DNA from 4 places in the Rhodococcus artemisiae genome. Region 1 is predicted to be linked to each of the others. Evidence: riboswitches for the same ligand, from Rfam matches in the RefSeq annotation. Region 1 holds a riboswitch; each other region holds the start of a gene.
What was found. A riboswitch is a leader RNA that binds a small molecule or an ion and turns the genes downstream of it on or off. The one in region 1 is predicted to bind S-adenosylmethionine.

Region 1 (4,508 bases):
ACGAATATGTCGTCGATGTCCTCATGACATCCTCCGATCTTCGTTCCTTGCCACACCAGCATCGCAGTGAGGTCCGACACGAACTCGGGTAGTTCACTACTCGTTTCCGCCCGTGACGTCCCCGATGGTGCGGTCGATCTCTCGGGTGACGAGATCGACCGCACCATCGGCGTCCATCCCCGCAACCAGCACGGATTGTGTCGCACCGTTGCTGAGTGCCACCAACCTCATGGCCTCGCCGTGCGCCTCGACCTCGGACAGGCCGGCGCGACGAAGAAGTCGCTCGGCCTCGCCGACGGTCCCACGCGACGCCTCGGCAAGGAACGACCTGATCCACGGATCGTTCGTCGCCTTCGCGAGATAGGCATACCAGACCGAGACACCCACACGCGAGGGTGCATCGGTGGGAACAGGCTGGATGAGCAATGCCGCGAGAGCCGATCTCGGATCGCCGGCGGACCCACGTTCGCGATAGTTCTTCTCGGCACCGGAGACCATCTCCTGCGCTCCGGACCGGATCAGATGATGCTTCGATTCGAAGTAGTGCTGGATCCTGCCGATCGAGACGCCGGCCTCGACTGCCACCGCCTGAAAGGTCACCCCGTCGATACCTCGTTCGTGGATCACGGCCCACAGGGCCCACACGAGCTCTCTGCGACGCTCGGCATGGTCGACCAATTTCGGCATGACAGAATTTTACAATATTTCTATACTGCAAACAGTTCGGATCGTCGAAATCGAGGAGAAGACACATGAGTGAGCGCACCGTAGGCACACACGCCCGGCCCGACCATCCACCACCCACCCGCCTTCACCACCGATTGCTCCGTCACCGATGGCTTCGCCGTAGCGGGTTCGTCGCGATTGCAGCGCTTGCCACACTGGGCGCAGTAAGTGTGCAGCAGTTCTTCTTCGGAGCTCCGAAGGTCGGGCACTTCCGCGACGAGGAGGGTCGCCGCACCTACCTCGAGGCGTATGAACAGGCGATGTCCGCACTCCCGTCCCCTACGAAAACCCTCGACGTCGCGACCCGCTTCGGCTCGGTTCGTGTCTACGAGTGGAGTTCACCCGAAACCGAGGACACCGCTCCGGTCGTCCTGGTACCAGGCCGGTCGTCGGGTGTCCCGATGTGGACCGAAAACCTCACCGAGTTCGTGCCACACCGACGCGTCCTCGCCTTCGACTCGCTCGGTGATGCCGGGTTGTCGGTGCAGAGCGTTCCGCTGACCTCCTTCGGTGACCAGGCGACGTGGATCGACGACGCACTCGACGAACTCGCAGCCGAACCCGTCCACATCGTCGGCCATTCGTTCGGCGGCGCGATTGCAGCGACATACGCACGGCGATTCCCCGATCGCGTGCGATCGCTGACGCTCCTCGAACCCGTCTTCACCTTCGCCTATCCGTCCGCTCGCATGATGGCCTGGACGATGGTGTCGAGCCTCCCGCTCCTGCCGAAGACCTGGCGCAACACCGCCCTCGGCAAGGTCGGCGGGGCCGAGTTCGACCCGAACGACGACATGGCACATATGATCGCTGCGGGCTCGGAGCACTATTCGGCAGCACTGCCGACGCCCTCACCCTTCAACGACGACGAGATGGACTCTCTCACCATGCCCACCTATGTCGCCGTCGCGGAACGGGATTCACTCGCAGGCGGCGATACCGCCGCGCAGCGGGCACGAACGCTCCCGCGCGCGACGGTCGACATCTTCCCCGAGACCACCCATTCCCTACCGATGCAGGCGAAAGAGCGTCTGGCGGTGGATCTTCCCTCGTTCTGGATCGAGGCCGAACAGATCTGATCCGAATCGTCACCGCCCGGGCACGTGGGTCAGCGCCGGGACACGCTCCGGCACACACTCGGTCCAGTGATCAGGAGCGGCGAGGGTGAAGGTCGCGGGCACGTGCGGATCGGAACCCGGCAGAATCAGCACCCGCCACTGCGGAACCCAGGTCCCGATCTCCCCACCCGCGTGGGCCACACGGGCGATCGCGGCGGCGTCATGATGCCGGAATACGAGCCGTATTCCGTCCCAGGACAATTCGACGCGAGTATCGTCCAGCACGCACACCAGCGCACCGACACTGAGGTCGGAATCGTCGAAAGCCTTACGGGCGCGGATGAAATGGACGTGGTGACCGTCGCCGAACGAGGAGCACTCGTGGACGTCTGCGTGATCGGTACTGCGGATACGGTCGGTCATCGTCATACCTCCGGGTCGGCCCCGGGCGGGGCGCTCGTGCCCGGGCCGGTCGGCCGCGAGCCGCTTCGTCATCCGAGCCACCCGCGAGCGTGGGGTTGGCGTGCCGTCAAGTCGGAGCTTGGCGACGGCATCTCGTGAAGCACCGCCAATATACATGAGCGAGAGACCTCACAACCCGAGCGACCCTCCTCGGAGGAGAACGCAACGCATCCTTATTGCCCCGAAACGCGCTGGTGACGGGCACTACTGACACTGGTCGGGCACTGTTCGCACCAGGAGGTTGCCGTGTCCTACGTTCCACCCGCCGAGTTGGCCCGCGCGATGGTCGACGCCGGCCAGAGCAAGGTCCTCATGTCCACTCGCGACACCCTGATCAGGGCGTATATGGCCGGTGCCATCCTCACGCTCGGAGCGGCATTCGCGATCACCGTCACGGTGCAGACCGGCAACGCACTCCTCGGAGCGATCCTCTTCCCGGTCGGATTCTGCCTGCTCTACCTGCTGGGTTTCGATCTACTCACCGGAGTGTTCACGATGGTCCCCATCGCCTATCTGGACAAACGTCCGGGGGTGACGATCAGCTCGATGCTCCGGAACTGGGGACTGGTCTTCGTCGGCAACTTCCTCGGCGCCTTCACGGTGGCCGTGCTGATCACATTCATCATCACCTACGGCTACTCGATCCCACCGGACGCGGTCGGTGAGCGTCTCGGCGAGATCGGCGAGGCCCGAACCCTCGGCTATGCAGAGCATGGCGCTGCCGGCATGGCGACCCTGTTCTTCCGTGGAATGCTGTGCAACTGGATGGTGTCCACCGGCGTCGTCGCAGCGATGATGTCGAAGAGTGTGCCGGGCAAGGTTCTCGTCATGTGGATGCCCGTCATGCTGTTCTTCTACATGGGATTCGAGCACTCGGTCGTCAACATGTTCCTGTTCCCGTCCGGTCTGCTGCTCGGCGGAGACTTCACCCTCGGTGACTACCTGATCTGGAACGAGATCCCGACGGTTCTGGGCAATCTGGTCGGCGGTGTCGTGTTCGTGGGTCTCGCCCTCTACGTCACCCACGTGCGGACACAGCCCAAGCGCGCAGTCACGACACCGCTTCCGGATCGTGCCGCAGCGACCGACAAGACACCTGAAACCGTGTGAAGGGACGGTTCGGGGACCTCCGGTTCTTCCGAAAACTCGATGCCTACTCTGATCGGATGCCGTCCTTCACACCGATCTCTCCGGCTGCGCTTGCCGAACTGCTCGCCGAGCGCGCATGTGCACGACCGGACCGCGTCGCCATGGCCATTTCGGCCGCCGATGCCGCGGACCCCATGGATCTGGCGAACCGGGTGGTCGAAGCCCTGCGCACCGCGGGACGTCCCGCGCACGCGGTGTCACTCCACGACTTCGTGCGGCCGGCGTCGCTCCGTCTCGAACACGGGCGTACCGATGAGCAGAGCTACCGGTCGAGTTGGTTCGACTACGACGCCCTGGACCGTGAGGTGGTCTCGTCCCTGAAGAAACGGCAGCGTTTCCTGCCGCGGCTGTGGGACGAGACCACCGATCGTTCGGCTCGTGTCCATCGGATCGATGCCGCCGACGACCACGTTGTGGTCGTCGCGGGCCCGATGCTCCTCGGCCGTACGCTCGAGTTCGATATGACCGTCGAGCTGAGAATGTCCCGGGGTGCGCTCGAGCGACGGACTCTTTCGGATGATCGGTGGACGATCGCGCCATTGCTCGCGCACGACGCCGAGGTCTCTTCCGAGGCCGACATCGTCGTGCGTTTCGAGCATCCCGCTCGGCCCGCGGTGCGCGACGGCTGAGCTACCCACTCGCCAGGGTCTTGGCGAGGGGCGAGGGGAATCTCGGCATCACCCGCACACCGCCGAGCCATTGGTCGAGCCGGGCAGCTTCGTCGGTGAGGAATGTTTCCGCATCCTTCCCTGCATCCTCGAGCATGTGGAGTCGGACGGCGCCGTCGTCGTCCTGCCACCACGTACCGACGATCCTGCCGTCCCACCACGCGGTCGGTCCGGCGTTTCCGCTCGTGTCGAAGAGTTGCTGCTTGTACGGGCCGAGATACCACTCTCGCTCGAACCACCCCATCGTCGTGGGATCTAGCGACGGCAACAGTGCGCCCCACGGCTCGACAGTCGGCGCAGGGTCGAGATCGTCGGGAAGCAGGTAGCCGGTACGCCCGCCGAGGTCCACTTCCACCGCCGCGAGTTCGGTCAAGGCGGCTCGGACCCCTCTGACGGTAGTGCCGAGCCACCACTTGATGTCGGCTTCGGTGCCCGGCCCGAATGC
Region 2 (4,508 bases), on a different contig from region 1:
CACCGCCCGCCGCCGGCGAGCGGATACCTGGAAGAATGAGTGGCGTGACTGCGACCATCCTGGACGGCAAAGCAACCCGCGACGAAATCTTCGAGGACCTGGTGGTCCGTGTGGCAGCGCTGAAGGACAAGGGCATCACGCCCGGCCTCGGCACGATCCTGGTGGGCGACGACCCCGGATCTGCAGCGTATGTGCGCGGTAAGCACAACGACTGCGCCAAGGTCGGCATCACCTCGATCCGCAAGGATCTGCCCGCCGATATCACTCAGGAGCAGCTCGAAGCGGCGATCGACGAACTCAACGCCGACCCCGCATGCACGGGCTACATCGTGCAGTTGCCGTTGCCGAAGCACCTCGACGAGAACGCCGCCCTCGAGCGCATCGACCCGGCCAAGGACGCCGACGGACTGCATCCCGTCAACCTCGGACGCCTGGTGCTCGGCAAGGAAGCGGCGTTGCCGTGCACCCCGCGCGGCATCGTCCACCTGCTGCGTCGCTACGAGGTGCCGATCAACGGCGCCCACGTGGTGGTCATCGGCCGCGGCGTGACCGTCGGCCGTCCGATCGGGCTGCTGCTGACCCGCCGCAGCGAGAACGCGACCGTGACGCTGTGCCACACCGGTACCAAGGACCTCGCCGCCGAGGTGAAGCGCGCCGACATCATCGTCGCCGCCGCAGGCGTGCCCGCACTCATCACCGCCGACATGGTCAAGCCCGGTGCAGCGGTACTCGACGTGGGCGTCTCGCGCACTGCGGACGGCCTGCGCGGCGACGTCGCCGACGACGTCCGCGACGTCGCAGGGTTCATCTCCCCGAATCCCGGCGGTGTCGGACCGCTCACCCGCGCGTTCCTGCTGACGAACGTCGTCGAGCGCGCCGAGCACGACGCCGGTCTCTGAGCGACCCGCAGGATGGACAGTTCGGCGCGACTCACACGACTGAACCTGCCGCTGCTGGCGGTCACCCTGGTGATCGCCGCAGCGGTGGTCCTCGTGCTGGCCGATCGCTGGCGCCGGGGCGCGTTCGTGTTCGGCGGTGCGATGATCCTTGCGGGAATCCTCAGGTGGGCTCTCGACTCGGATCAAGTGGGAGTGCTCGCGGTGCGAAGCAAACGTTTCGACGTGGCCGCGATGCTCGCGATGGGCGGAGCGATCGTGACACTGGCAGTCTCGATCGATCCGCTCGGCACCGGATAGAGCACACGGCTCTCAGGAGTCCGCCAGCTCCATCAGTTCGACGAGCAGCTTCGCGACCGCATCGGCCTCGGTGAGGAAGCCGTCGTGTCCGTCGCGTGACTCGAGGACGCGCAGCCGGTCGCAGTGGGGCAGACCGTCTGCGATCTCCTGCTGCAATCGGATCGGGTAGAGCCGATCGGAATCGACACCCGCGACGATCGTCGGCACACGCGTGCTCCCCAACGCGGCTTCGAGGCCACCGCGACCGCGGCCCACATCGTGCCGGTTCATCGCGTCGCTGAGCACCACATAGGTCCCGGGATCGAATCGGTTGACGAGCTTCGACGCCTGGTGGTCGAGATAGCTCTGTACCGCGTAGCGCCCATCGCGCCACGGATCCTCGTCGCCTTGAGGAAGATTCGCGAACCGCGAGTCGAGTTCTTCCTCGCTGCGATACGACAGGTGGGCCATGCGGCGGGCGATTCCCAGCCCCGCCTCCGGTCGGCGGCCACTCTCGTAGTAGTCGCCGCCCTGCCAGTCCGGGTCCGCCGTGATGGCAGCGATCTGGGTGCTCTGGACACCGATCTGGTCGGCGGTTGCACGGGCACCCACTGCGAGGACCAGTGCCGCCCGCACCCGGTTCGGGTGGGTGACGATCCATTCGAGTGAACGCATGCCGCCCATCGATCCGCCCGTCACCGCGGCCAACGTGTCGATGCCGAGAGTATCGAGAAGGGCGGCTTCCGCGGTGATCTGATCGCGGATGGTGATCCGGGGGAATCGCGAGCCCCACGGCTTTCCGTCGGGCGCGGTGCTGCCCGGTCCGGTGGTGCCTTGGCATCCGCCGAGGACGTTCGTGGCCACCACGCACCACCGGTCGGTGTCGATCGGGGCGCCGGGGCCGACCATGCCGGACCACCAGCCGGGGGACGGGTGATCCGGTCCGGCGGGTCCGGTGATGTGTGAGTCGCCGGTCAGGGCGTGCTCGACGAGTACGACGTTGTCGCGGGTGGGCGACAGCGCGCCCCACCGCTGCAGAGCAACGGTGACGTCGGGAAGGATGTCGCCGCTCTCGAGGGTGATGTTGCCGATGTCGACGGTGTCGAGCTGTCCGTCTTCCGCGGGGAGTTCGATCCGCCGACGGTTGGTACCTGCTGTCAAGATGCGACCGCCTCGAGGCCGGTGGTGATGGTCATCCGTGTCCTACTTGCCATGTCGGAGGGCTGGAAGGGGAGCCGGTATCGACAGTTCATCAGCATTTCGAACCTCCCAGGAGCCGGCTTGTCGTCTGCGGTGCGCCGACGACCGTGTCCTCACCCGGAGCACCCCACCCTGGCCGGAGGGTTGCCGACCAGCAAGCCGGGGCTTCGCGCTGGCACTCATGACCTCGTCGGAAGTCTAACGGCTGGGTTCCACGGTCCGATAGGCGGCTCTCGACCTCACTCCGGCAGGTGTCGGACAGGGTGAAAGTTACCGGTCAGTAGTGTTCGTGACGGTCTGACCAGGGTTGTGTGCGGATCGAATAGCAGTACGCTTGTTCTGTTTGGCTCCGTACCGGACGCGTGCAGAGCCACGCTCGGATACCTGAGCTGAAGCCGGCCGTATTCCTGAAGTGCGGCCGATCGGGGACTCGACTGCCGTCCAAGGAGGACACGAACCGCGTATGTCCAAGATCAAGGTTGAGGGTAAGGTCGTCGAACTCGACGGCGACGAGATGACACGCATCATCTGGCAGTTCATCAAAGACAAGCTCATCCATCCCTACCTGGATGTGGATCTCGAGTACTACGACCTCGGCATCGAGAATCGCGACGCGACCGACGACCAGGTCACCATCGACTCCGCACACGCGATCAAGAAGTACGGCGTCGGCGTCAAGTGCGCGACCATCACTCCAGACGAGGCGCGCGTCGAGGAATTCGGCTTGAAGAAGATGTGGCGTTCGCCCAACGGAACCATCCGTAACATTCTCGGCGGCACCATCTTCCGCGCGCCCATCATCATCTCCAACGTGCCGAGGCTGGTTCCGGGCTGGACCAAGCCGGTCATCGTCGGTCGTCACGCATTCGGCGACCAGTACCGCGCGACCGACTTCAAGGTGCCCGGAGCCGGCACCGTCACCATCACCTACACACCGGACGACGGCTCCGAGCCGATCGAACACGAGGTATGCAGGATTCCCGAGGACGGCGGCGTCGTCATGGGGATGTACAACTACAAGAAGTCCATCCAGGACTTCGCGCGCGCCTCACTGTCCTACGGTCTGCAGCGCAATTACCCGGTCTACCTGTCGACCAAGAACACGATCCTCAAGGCCTACGACGGCATGTTCAAGGACGAGTTCCAGCGGATCTACGAGGAAGAGTTCAAGGCGGAGTTCGACGCTGCAGGACTCACCTACGAGCACCGCCTCATCGACGACATGGTGGCATCGTCCCTCAAGTGGGAAGGCGGCTATGTCTGGGCCTGCAAGAACTACGACGGTGACGTCCAGTCCGACACCGTCGCGCAGGGTTACGGCTCGCTCGGCCTCATGACCTCCGTGCTGATGACCCCGGACGGCAAGACCGTCGAGGCAGAGGCCGCACACGGCACCGTCACCCGGCACTACCGGCAGCATCAGCAGGGTAAGCCGACGTCGACCAACCCGATCGCGTCGATCTTCGCCTGGACCCGCGGTCTCGAACACCGCGGAAAACTCGACAGCACCCCCGACGTCATCGAGTTCGCGCAGGCGCTCGAAGACGTTGTCATCAAGACAGTCGAGGCGGGCAGCATGACCAAGGACCTCGCGCTGCTCGTCGGCCCCGAACAGTCGTGGCTGACCACCGAGGAGTTCCTCGGTGCACTCGACGAGAACCTGCAGAAGGCGCGCGCCTCGCAGTAGGACCCGGTTGCTTGGATGGTCGGTGTGCAAGCACGACACGGGCCGCCCTATCAGGGGCGTCCCGTGTGTCCCGTCCGTCGGAGGCGTCGGATACGGTGTCCGACGTGTCCCTCACCATCACCACCGTGAACGTCAACGGCGTGCGCGCAGCGGCCGGCAAGGGCCTGCTCGCGTGGCTCGAATCATCCTCCGCGGACATCGTCTGTCTCCAGGAAGTACGCGCGAGCGAGAAACAGTTCCACACCGCGATCGCGCCGGCGCTCGACGCCGGTTGGCATGTCGGGGGAGCCGAGGCGTCCGCAAAGGGACGCGCGGGCGTTGCGATCCTGTCGCGCATACCGGCGGACGCCGTGCGTGTGGGTTTCGACGTCGACGAGTTCGCCGACTCGGGCCGCTACATCGAGGCGGATTTCGGGGACGTGACGATCGGCAGCCTGTACCTGCCC
Region 3 (4,508 bases), on a different contig from region 1:
CCGGTTTCGCGGATGTCGCTACCCGAACCGGGGAGCCTACTCGAACCGGCTCTCGAATCAGAGTGTCAGACATGAGTGCTCACCTTCGGGTCCTTGTCGATCGTCGAGTCCGGATCCGGCCCGCTCCGTACCGATTCGCCGCTTCCCGAACGAGCGTCGGTGCCACCCCGTGCAGCGACGATCCGCGGATCGATCAGTGGGTAGAACAGGTCCACAACGAGGTTGACGATCACGAACACCACCGAACCGAACACCACGATCCCCAGCACCACCGGAATGTCCTGGGCCATCACGGACATCTGGGTCAGGCGCCCGAGGCCCGCACGGGAGAACACCGTCTCCACGACAACCGACCCTGCGATCAGATTGCCGACGATCACGCCGGCGATCGTGAAGGCCGGGATGCTGGACAGCCGCAGAGCGTGTCGCGTCTGGACGCGCCACCTCGATGCCCCCTTCGCTCTGGCAGCCTCGATGTACGGCTGACGCGCCGTGGTCTGCAGGCTCACCGCAAGCACCTGTGCGATGACTGCACCGGTGGGCAGCGCAAGTGTGATCGCAGGAAGCAGCAGGTGCTCGATGCCACCTTCACCGAACGCCGGGAACAGCTTCGCACGGAACGAGAACAACTGGAGCAGAATAAGTCCCACCCAGAAGGTGGGCACAGCGACACCCAATGGAGGCAGCGAGAACAAGACGTTCCGCAACCAGCCGACACGCGTGTAGGTGGCGAGGAAGGCAACGACGGTACCGAATGTCACCGCCAGTACCAGTGCGAACGACGCGAGGGCAAGGGTGCTCGGCAACGCGTCGGCGATAGCCTCCGTCACCGGTCTGCCGGTGGAGATCGAGATTCCGAAATCACCCCGGACCGCACTGCTCAGCGCATTCCAGTACTGAACCCACACCGGCTGATCCAGGCCGTAACGAGCCTGCAGCTGCTCGATTGCGGCAGCGTCGACCGGTGTTCCGTTGTCGGAACCGGCCACCATGCTCACCGGATCGGACGGCAGAAGGAAGAGCACGCCGAACGAAACGGTGAATGCAGCCCACAGCACGCCGACGGCCTGGAGGAAGCGGGAAGCGAGGTAGCCCACCATGACTACTCGCTGAGCCAGGTGTCGAAGAACTGCAGGCGTGCCGACGCTTCGAACTTCAAGTCTTGCACCTTCGGTCCGGCACCGATCGCCTGCGACAACTCGACCGTCGGAATGAACAGGGCGTTGTCGATCACGAGTTGCTGAGCCTCCTCGATGTAGCCGTTACGTGCCGCCGGGTCGGTCGTGGTGAGCTGTACGGTGAGAACGTCGTCGAGTTCCGGGATCGGACCGCGCTGATTGAGGTTCCGGCCCTCGGTGCCGAACGCTGTGCGCAGAATGTCGCCATCGGCGCGTGTGCTGTTGTAGTACGTCGTGTCGTAGTCTCCGGTGTTCTGGCGGGCGGTGGTCTCGGGCGTAGACACCAGATCGAGTTGCAGGTCGACACCCACCTCCCGCAGTTGCTGCTGGACGAGTTCGAGAATCGCCTGGTTCCCGGCGAACACCGAACTGAACAGCACCGAGAAGCTCAACCTCTCCCCCTCCTTGACGCGGATACCATCCTCGCCCGGAACCCATCCGGCGTCGTCGAGGATCTTCGCCGCCGCATCGGGGTCGTAGGTGACCTCGTCCAGCGCGACGTACCCCGGTGTCACTGAGGCGAGGGCACTCGTCGCGGGCTCGAAGTCGGGGCCGAGAACCGTGTCGACGAGTTCGGTCCGGTTGATCGCAGGGATCAGTGCACTACGGACGGCGGGATCGGAGAGTACGCCGCGGCTCACGTTGGGCTGGAAACCGAACGGGAGGCCAGGATTCGGCGTCGTCAGAATGCGGCCACCGACACCTTCGATCTGCGGAGCATCCTGCGGAAGGGCATCGGAGACCGCGTCGAGCTGATCGGACGCAAGAGAACCTGTGCGAACACCGGATTCGGGAACGATGGTGAATTCGATCCGGTCGAGGTAGGCCTCACCGTCGTGCGCGAAGACGTCCGATCCCCAGGCATATCCGGCGCGCTTGACGAGCGTTGCCGACCTGTCCTGCTGGTAGTCCTCATACGTGAAAGGTCCTGTGCCGGACAGCTCGCCTGCGCACCGTTCCTCAGCGCTCTTCGCGACGTCCTCGGCGGAGAGGAACCCTAGTTGATGAGTCGAGGTGGCCTGGAGGAACGGCGCGTTGGGCGCCGAGAAATCGACCCTGGCCGTGTGCTCGTCGATCACGGTGGTACCGGTGTAACCGGTGAGGTACCCGGTGGCCTGCGGAGCCTTGACACCGCCGAGAGTGGCCACGATGGAATCGAAGTTGCTCTGCACCGATTCTGCGGTGAAAGGTGTTCCATCGCTGAAGGTCACCCCGTCCTTCAAGTGGAAGGTGAATTGTGTGGCGTCCTCGTTCACATCCCAGCTCTCGGCGAGCCACGGCGTGATCTCGCCGGTCTCGGGGTCTTGATCTGTGAGCGAGTCGACAACCTGACGAGCGACATAGATGGTCTGGTTGCTGCCTGCCTGCGCGGGATCGGCGCACGTGGGGGCCTGCGACAGGCCGTACCTGAGCGTGCCCCCGGCCTGCGGGGTACCACCACCCTGCGTGGCGGCCGACTCTGATCCGCACGCGGACAACCCGACGACCAGCGTCGCAGCGACACCCACTGCCGGAATCACACGACGGGATGCATGAATGAACGAGAAGGACACCTGAACTCCGTTGTCTCTACACAACAGCGATCTCTGCGAGGCAGCGATCACCACATGACAGCGGCGACATCGAACCGGAGCGATGTCGCCGGATGAGGGTTGGACGGGTCGACCGTCAACAGATGTCGGCACTGTGCCGGCACAGGTCGATATGCAGGCACGACCACGTCACCACGACATCTTCGTGTGTCATGAACAGTCCTCCATCGTTCCCGGCGGTAGCACCCTCACCCGATGCAGGGGGTTGCTGCGACGTCGTCGAGCCAGGTCTCTCGGTCGCTCTGGATGGTCGTCACCGACGCTAGTCATTTCTTCGGCCGCAGCGAACCGTTCGCCTCACCACGATTCGAATTATTTCGTGCTACGCCGGGGGCCACTATCGTCACCGAATCCGCGACTATGCTTCCCTACCCCGCGAGGCCGTTTCATGACCGTTCGAACCGAGCCCACACTCGACACCGCCACCTCGGCCCAGATCCTGTTCGAACCCCTCACACTGCGCGAGGTGACCTTCGGTAACCGCATCTGGCTGTCGCCGATGTGCCAGTACTCCGCAGTCGAGGGAGTGCCCGGCGACTGGCACCTCGCGCACCTCGGTGCGCGCGCAGCGGGCGGGTTCGGTGCGGTGGTCGCCGAGGCCACCGCCGTCACACCGGACGGGCGCATCAGTCCGCAGGACACCGGGCTGTGGAACGAGGAACACACTCGCGCGTGGTCTCGCATCGTCGAGTTCGTTCACGAACGCGGCACCCGCGCCGGCATCCAACTCACTCACGCGGGACGCAAAGCGTCGATCCACCGCCCCTGGGACGCCGAGCAGGGCAGCATCCCTCCGTCCGAGGGCGGCTGGGCCGGCGTCGGACCCGATTCGTCGGCGTTCCCAGGACTCGCGGAGCCGCACGAACTGACGTCCGGGGAGATCGGTGACATCGTCGGCGCATTCGGTGACTCCGCCCACCGGGCCGACCGCGCCGGATTCGATCTGCTCGAACTCCAGGCCGCGCACGGCTTCCTCATCCACTCCTTCCTGTCGCCCTTGGGCAACACCCGCACCGACTCCTACGGAGGTTCTTTCGAGGGACGGGCCCGCCTACTCGTCGAGATCGTCGACGCCGTGCGAAGGCAGTGGCCGCAGCACAAGCCGCTGTCGGTCCGGTTCTCGGCGACAGATTGGCTCGACGGGGGTCTCACGCCGGACGACATCGTCGCAATCTCCGATCTTCTCGCCCCACGCGGCGTCGACCTGATCGACGTGTCCAGCGGTGGCCTGCTACCCGCAGCAATTCCGCTCGAATCCGGTTATCAGGTCCCGCTGGCACGCGAGGTTCGCAGCGGCACCGACCTCGCAGTCGGTGCAGTCGGTCTGATCGACGACTCCCGGCACGCCGCGCAGATCCTGGAGGACGGAAGCGCCGACGTGATCTTCCTCGGTCGCGCAGCACTCCGGGATCCGAACTGGCCGCTGCGCGCCGCGAAGGACCTGGGACTCGAGGCTCGCGAGCGTCTGTGGCAGCACCAGAGCGTGCGTGGCGACTGGACTGAAGTCACAGAGTCATGAGCTCGACGCTGCTCGACGCCGCCCGTCCGCGACGGCCAGCACAAGCGAGAGGGCGATCATCACCCCGCACACGATCAGCCCCGCAGTGGCCGCGCCGGCGAAGTCCGCCGGGTCGGTGGAGAGCGCGGACAGGTACAACCCTGACACGGCCGCGATGGTCACGGTCGCCGACAACCTCTGCGACAACTGCAGGAAACCGGCGGCGACACCGTGCCCACC
Region 4 (4,508 bases), on a different contig from region 1:
CTGTGCAACCGCCCGGATCTGCAGTCGTCGGGTCTCGCTCATCGGACCACCGCTTCCTCTCGGGTTCCGAATCGGAACAGTTCCGGTGCGACGGCAGTGCCGTCGGCCGGTCCTGCAACGAGTTCGCCGACTGCGGGTGCGAACTTGGCGCGCACCACGTCGCGGTCGGTGACGACTTCGATTCCGTCGGGGACGGGACGCAGTCCGCGCACTGCGACACCGAAGCGGACGTCGGCGCCGGCGAGGGCTGCGGCGTGCTGCAATGCGACGACGGATCGGTCGGCGTGGAGTCGTCCTGCATTGCGGTGATGCACGACCGCGGTATCGAATCGGACACCGGGCCAGCGTTTTCCGGCGTCGGACGGATCGAGGAGCTCGTGATCGATCCCGACGGCCCCGAGCGCACGCGTTGCTGTTGGCCGCCGGACAACTGCCTGGGGTAGTCGTGGATCTTGTCTCCCACACCGACGCGTTCGAGCAGTTCGCGGGCTTCGGCTTCGACCACGGCGCGTCTGCGTTTCTGCGCGGAGAGCGGTGCTTCGATGACATTCTCGAGTGCGGTGAGGTGGGGAAAGAGATTGAAGTTCTGGAATACGAACCCGATCCGGGACCGTTGCCGGAGGACGTCGCGGGTGCGCAGTTCATGCAACTTGTCGCCGCGACGGCGGTAGCCGACGAGCTCCCCGTCGATGCGGATGGTGCCGCGGTCGACCTTCTCGAGGTGATTGAGGGTGCGCAGCAGCGTGGACTTCCCGGACCCTGACGGGCCGAGGATCACCATCACCTCACCCTTGCGGACCTGCAGATCCACGCCCGCGAGCACCTCGAGCGACCCGAAGGATTTATGGACGCCTCGCACGTCGACGGCGTATTCGCTCTGCTGTTCGGTGGCGGTCATCGGGTTGCTCCTCGGGGTGCACCGACACCGGTGTCTCGGATCTCGCGGTACTGTGCGACCGCTTTCTGCCACGGGGTGAGAGGCAAGGCGCGGGCCGAGCCGCGCGCGTAGTGCCGCTCGATGTAGTACTGCACGATGGACAGCACCGTGGTGAGGACGATGTACCAGACGGTCGCGACCATGAGCAGCGGCACGACCCTGCCGTTGCGGCCGAAAATAACCTGTACCTGGTAGAACAGCTCGGCGATCGCCATCGTCGACACGATCGATGTGCCCTTGAACAGGCTGATGACCTCGTTGGCTGCGTTCGGCAGGATCGAGCGCATCGCTTGCGGCAGCACGATCCGGAAGAACTGGCGCAGCCGCGGGATGCCGAGTGCGTTGGCCGCTTCGATCTGCCCGTGGTCGACGGAGATGATGCCGGCACGAATGATCTCCGCCGAGTACGCAGCCTGGTGGAGTGCAAGGCCTATCACGGCGGCTGTGAAACCCGAGATCACTCCCGAGACCTGGAATTCGAAGAATCCGGGTCCGAACGGGATTCCGACAGACAGGGTTTGGTAGAGGTACGCGATGTTGAACCAGAAGAGCAGCTGGACGATCAGTGGGATGGACCGGAACGCCCAGATGTAGGTCCACGAAATGACCTGCAGTACTGGATTGTTCGACAATCTGCTGGCCGCCAGGAGCACACCGAGCGCGAATCCGACGACGGTCCCCCACAGGGTGAGCTTGATCGTCATCCACAGGGCCGAGAGGACCGACCCCGCGGTGAAGTACTGAGCGAAGGTCGGCCAGTCCCAGCCGGGGTTGGTCGCGAGACCGTGAATGAACTGTGCAACGACGATCAGAACCGCGGCGCTGGTCACCCATCTCCATGGGTGCCGGGTGCGGGCCACCGACAAGTCTGCGTCGTCTATGCGTTCCGGGGCCGAGTCGGTGGTACGGATATCGGTCGGCGCGCTCACGCCGACCTCCTGCGAACAGGAGACATCGAAACATGCCTTTCACGGGAGACAAGGAGACGGTATTCCGCAACCGGTTTCGGTGGCGGCACTTCGCAACAGCGTTGTCGGTGTCGTTCAGCAACAGCGTGATGATGCGCCGCGGCACAGATCGATGTGCCTGCGGCGCCACGAAGCGCGTTCGATACTGCTAGTCATCTCCGACCTCCATCGGTCCCGGCGGTAGCACCCGCACCCGAAAGCGGGGGGTTGCTGCGACGTCATTGAGCCAGGTCTCTCGGTCGCTCTGGATGGCGCCTCGAACTGTAAGGCCATTCGGACATGTGGTCAATAGTTGAGCCTGTTGAAGTCGACTGAATTATGTTGGTACACAATTAGAATCACTCTGATCTGAATTCTCCGCTGGCCGGAGGACTCCACCGCGCCGCCGAGCTGGAACCGAGACCACCACCGCCAATATCGATTGTATGTTCGAGTGAGTCTTGCAAATCGAATGCTAGTTCGATAGAATCTGATCATGGGTGGGGAACTCTGGAAACTCGACAACAAGCAACTCATGGCCGAGACACTCGCCGTGTCCGCCGAAATCCACACCATGCAGGTGCAACGAGTGGATCTGATGATCGCGATGTACGAACGCGACACCGTCGAAGACCACGGCTACCGCAGCCCCGCACACTGGCTCGCCGCCGCAACGAACCTCGAACTCGGCGAATGCCACCGCATCGAATCCCTGGCTCGTCTACTGCGACTGGAACCGGAAGTACGTGAGGCATACAGCTCCGGGCTGGTGGCTGCGGACAAAGCCCGCCAGATCGCCTACTTCTGCCAGCACTACCCCCGCACCATGAACCCCTGCGACTTCGAGAAAGCCCGCACCATCCTCATCGACCACGCCAGCGAGAAGGTCGCCACCAAAACCACCGTCCGAGCCCTGATCCGCCGACTCGAGCACCTCTACGGCACCGACGACGGACCACCACCCGGTGAAGACACCACCCGCAACGAACTGTTCGTCTCCACCACTCTGCACGGGCGAGTGGCGATCAAAGGAGAATTCGACGCCGTCACCGGCGCACGCCTGCGGCATCTGCTCTCACCGCTGTCGGCACCGAGACCCGAAACGAACGGCATCAAAGACGACCGGCCGGCCTCGCGGCGCACCGCCGACGCCTTCGAGCAACTTCTGCAGTGCATCGAAGCCGCCGGTCTCGTGCCCGTCGAAGGCGGTGTGAAACCGCACGTGACGGTCACCGCGTCGATCACGGATCTGACGAAGAACACCGCCGTGAGAGAACTCTTCGCGCACTCCCCGGAACAGGGATACGCGACCGAACCCTGGGCCGGACCACTGTCGATCGACACCGCACGGATGCTCGCGTGCGACTGCCAGGTCACCCGGCTCCTGCTCGACGAACACGGCGTCCCGCTGGCGCACGGGCGGACGCACCGTTCCGCGACGACGGCGCAACGGCGAGCGTTGACTGTCCGCGACGGCGGATGCGCCTTCCCAGGGTGCAGTACCCCGCCGGCCTGGGCGGATGCCCACCACATTCACCACTGGGTCGACGGCGGTGATACCGACCTCGACAACCTGGTGATGCTCTGCGGACATCACCACCGGTTGATGCACCACACCGAGTGGGAAGTCGAGATGACCGAAGCGCGTCGGCCGCAGTTCGTTCCACCTGCGAGTGTGGATCTGTTCCGGAAGCCGATTCCGGGGAACAGGCCGGATCTGGTCGTCTAGCTACACAACAGAACACAAAGACAGCCACCGTCACCAGTGCGCACCCGCGCCCTGGGGCCGGTGGCTGTGTGCGTCCGCCTACTTGGCGGCGGTGTTGAGTGAGCGCGTGGCCTCGGCCATCACACGAACGGCTTCGTTCCGCGTCAGCGTCGAGAAATACTGCTCCGACTGCTGCAGCTGCTCCCCCACAAGACACGTCGGCCCTTTGTCGAGATTCTCGAGAGCGCGCGCCACGGTGTCCTCGGGGCTCGTCGCGCCTGGAACCGGCGTGTCGAGGCTCTCGATCTGCCCCATTTCGAGCATCAGCCGACGCAATGCCGGGGTATCCGTTCGGCTGAGCACCAGCGACAACACGTCCACACCTTCAGGATTGAATTCGGCCCATAGGCTCTCACCCATCACGAGGTCGAAAGCCTTCGATGCGGAGTAGGCCGCCATGTTCGAACAGCCACGCAGACCTGATCCGGACGTCACGAGGATGATGCCACCCCTGCCTCGCTCGACCATGGCCGCTCCGAAGTGATGCGCCAACGCCATAGAGGTGACGCAATTGCGCTGAACCATCGCGAGTGCGGACTCGACGGAACGTGAGAGGAACGGGGCGGGTGAGGAATCAGCTCCGGCGCCGTACAGCACGATTCCGATCTCGAGCCCGGCCGTCCCCTCGACGATGTGCGCGACCGCGTCGGATTCGGAGAGGTCGACCGCGAGCACCTTGGTCTTCACTCCGTGGCGCTCGCGGATAGTCTCGGCGAGAACGTCGAGGTTCCGCTTACGTCGCGAGAGCAGGACGACATCGACTCCGCGTTCGGCGAGGGCGTGAGCGAATGCCTCTCCGACACCTTCCGACGCCCCGACCACCAGTCCCCACGATCCGTAACGCCTCGCGAATTCG

Region 2: it holds a riboswitch for S-adenosylmethionine, as region 1 does, so the genes downstream of both, metX (homoserine O-acetyltransferase MetX) here and Q7514_RS01730 (hypothetical protein) in region 1, are expected to answer to the same signal.
Region 3: it holds a riboswitch for S-adenosylmethionine, as region 1 does, so the genes downstream of both, Q7514_RS12240 (ABC transporter substrate-binding protein) here and Q7514_RS01730 (hypothetical protein) in region 1, are expected to answer to the same signal.
Region 4: it holds a riboswitch for S-adenosylmethionine, as region 1 does, so the genes downstream of both, Q7514_RS12185 (amino acid ABC transporter permease) here and Q7514_RS01730 (hypothetical protein) in region 1, are expected to answer to the same signal.

Annotation. Positions count from the first base shown of each region.
Region 1 covers NZ_JAUTXY010000001.1:349,703-354,210, forward strand. The annotation lists gene Q7514_RS01715 (hypothetical protein) at 1-25, opposite strand, end outside; gene Q7514_RS01720 (TetR/AcrR family transcriptional regulator) at 97-687, opposite strand; gene Q7514_RS01725 (alpha/beta fold hydrolase) at 753-1,805, shown strand; gene Q7514_RS01730 (hypothetical protein) at 1,815-2,207, opposite strand; SAM riboswitch class IV at 2,235-2,347, opposite strand; gene Q7514_RS01735 (formate/nitrite transporter family protein) at 2,493-3,356, shown strand; gene Q7514_RS01740 (nucleoside/nucleotide kinase family protein) at 3,413-4,024, shown strand; gene Q7514_RS01745 (winged helix DNA-binding domain-containing protein) at 4,026-4,508, opposite strand, start outside.
Region 2 covers NZ_JAUTXY010000003.1:47,547-52,054, forward strand. The annotation lists gene Q7514_RS07780 (bifunctional methylenetetrahydrofolate dehydrogenase/methenyltetrahydrofolate cyclohydrolase) at 45-899, shown strand; gene Q7514_RS07785 (DUF3017 domain-containing protein) at 912-1,196, shown strand; gene metX (homoserine O-acetyltransferase MetX) at 1,209-2,336, opposite strand; SAM riboswitch class IV at 2,448-2,562, opposite strand; gene Q7514_RS07795 (NADP-dependent isocitrate dehydrogenase) at 2,839-4,062, shown strand; gene Q7514_RS07800 (exodeoxyribonuclease III) at 4,167-4,508, shown strand, end outside.
Region 3 covers NZ_JAUTXY010000004.1:465,045-469,552, reverse strand. The annotation lists gene Q7514_RS12250 (ABC transporter permease) at 1-73, opposite strand, end outside; gene Q7514_RS12245 (ABC transporter permease) at 66-1,100, opposite strand; gene Q7514_RS12240 (ABC transporter substrate-binding protein) at 1,103-2,731, opposite strand; SAM riboswitch class I at 2,932-3,023, opposite strand; gene Q7514_RS12235 (NADH:flavin oxidoreductase/NADH oxidase) at 3,159-4,289, shown strand; gene Q7514_RS12230 (MFS transporter) at 4,284-4,508, opposite strand, start outside.
Region 4 covers NZ_JAUTXY010000004.1:452,541-457,048, reverse strand. The annotation lists gene Q7514_RS12200 (GNAT family N-acetyltransferase) at 1-42, opposite strand, end outside; gene Q7514_RS12195 (FAD-dependent oxidoreductase) at 39-386, opposite strand; partial or broken gene Q7514_RS12190 (amino acid ABC transporter ATP-binding protein) at 404-898, opposite strand; gene Q7514_RS12185 (amino acid ABC transporter permease) at 895-1,866, opposite strand; SAM riboswitch class I at 2,068-2,160, opposite strand; gene Q7514_RS12180 (HNH endonuclease signature motif containing protein) at 2,381-3,613, shown strand; gene Q7514_RS12175 (SDR family NAD(P)-dependent oxidoreductase) at 3,692-4,508, opposite strand, start outside.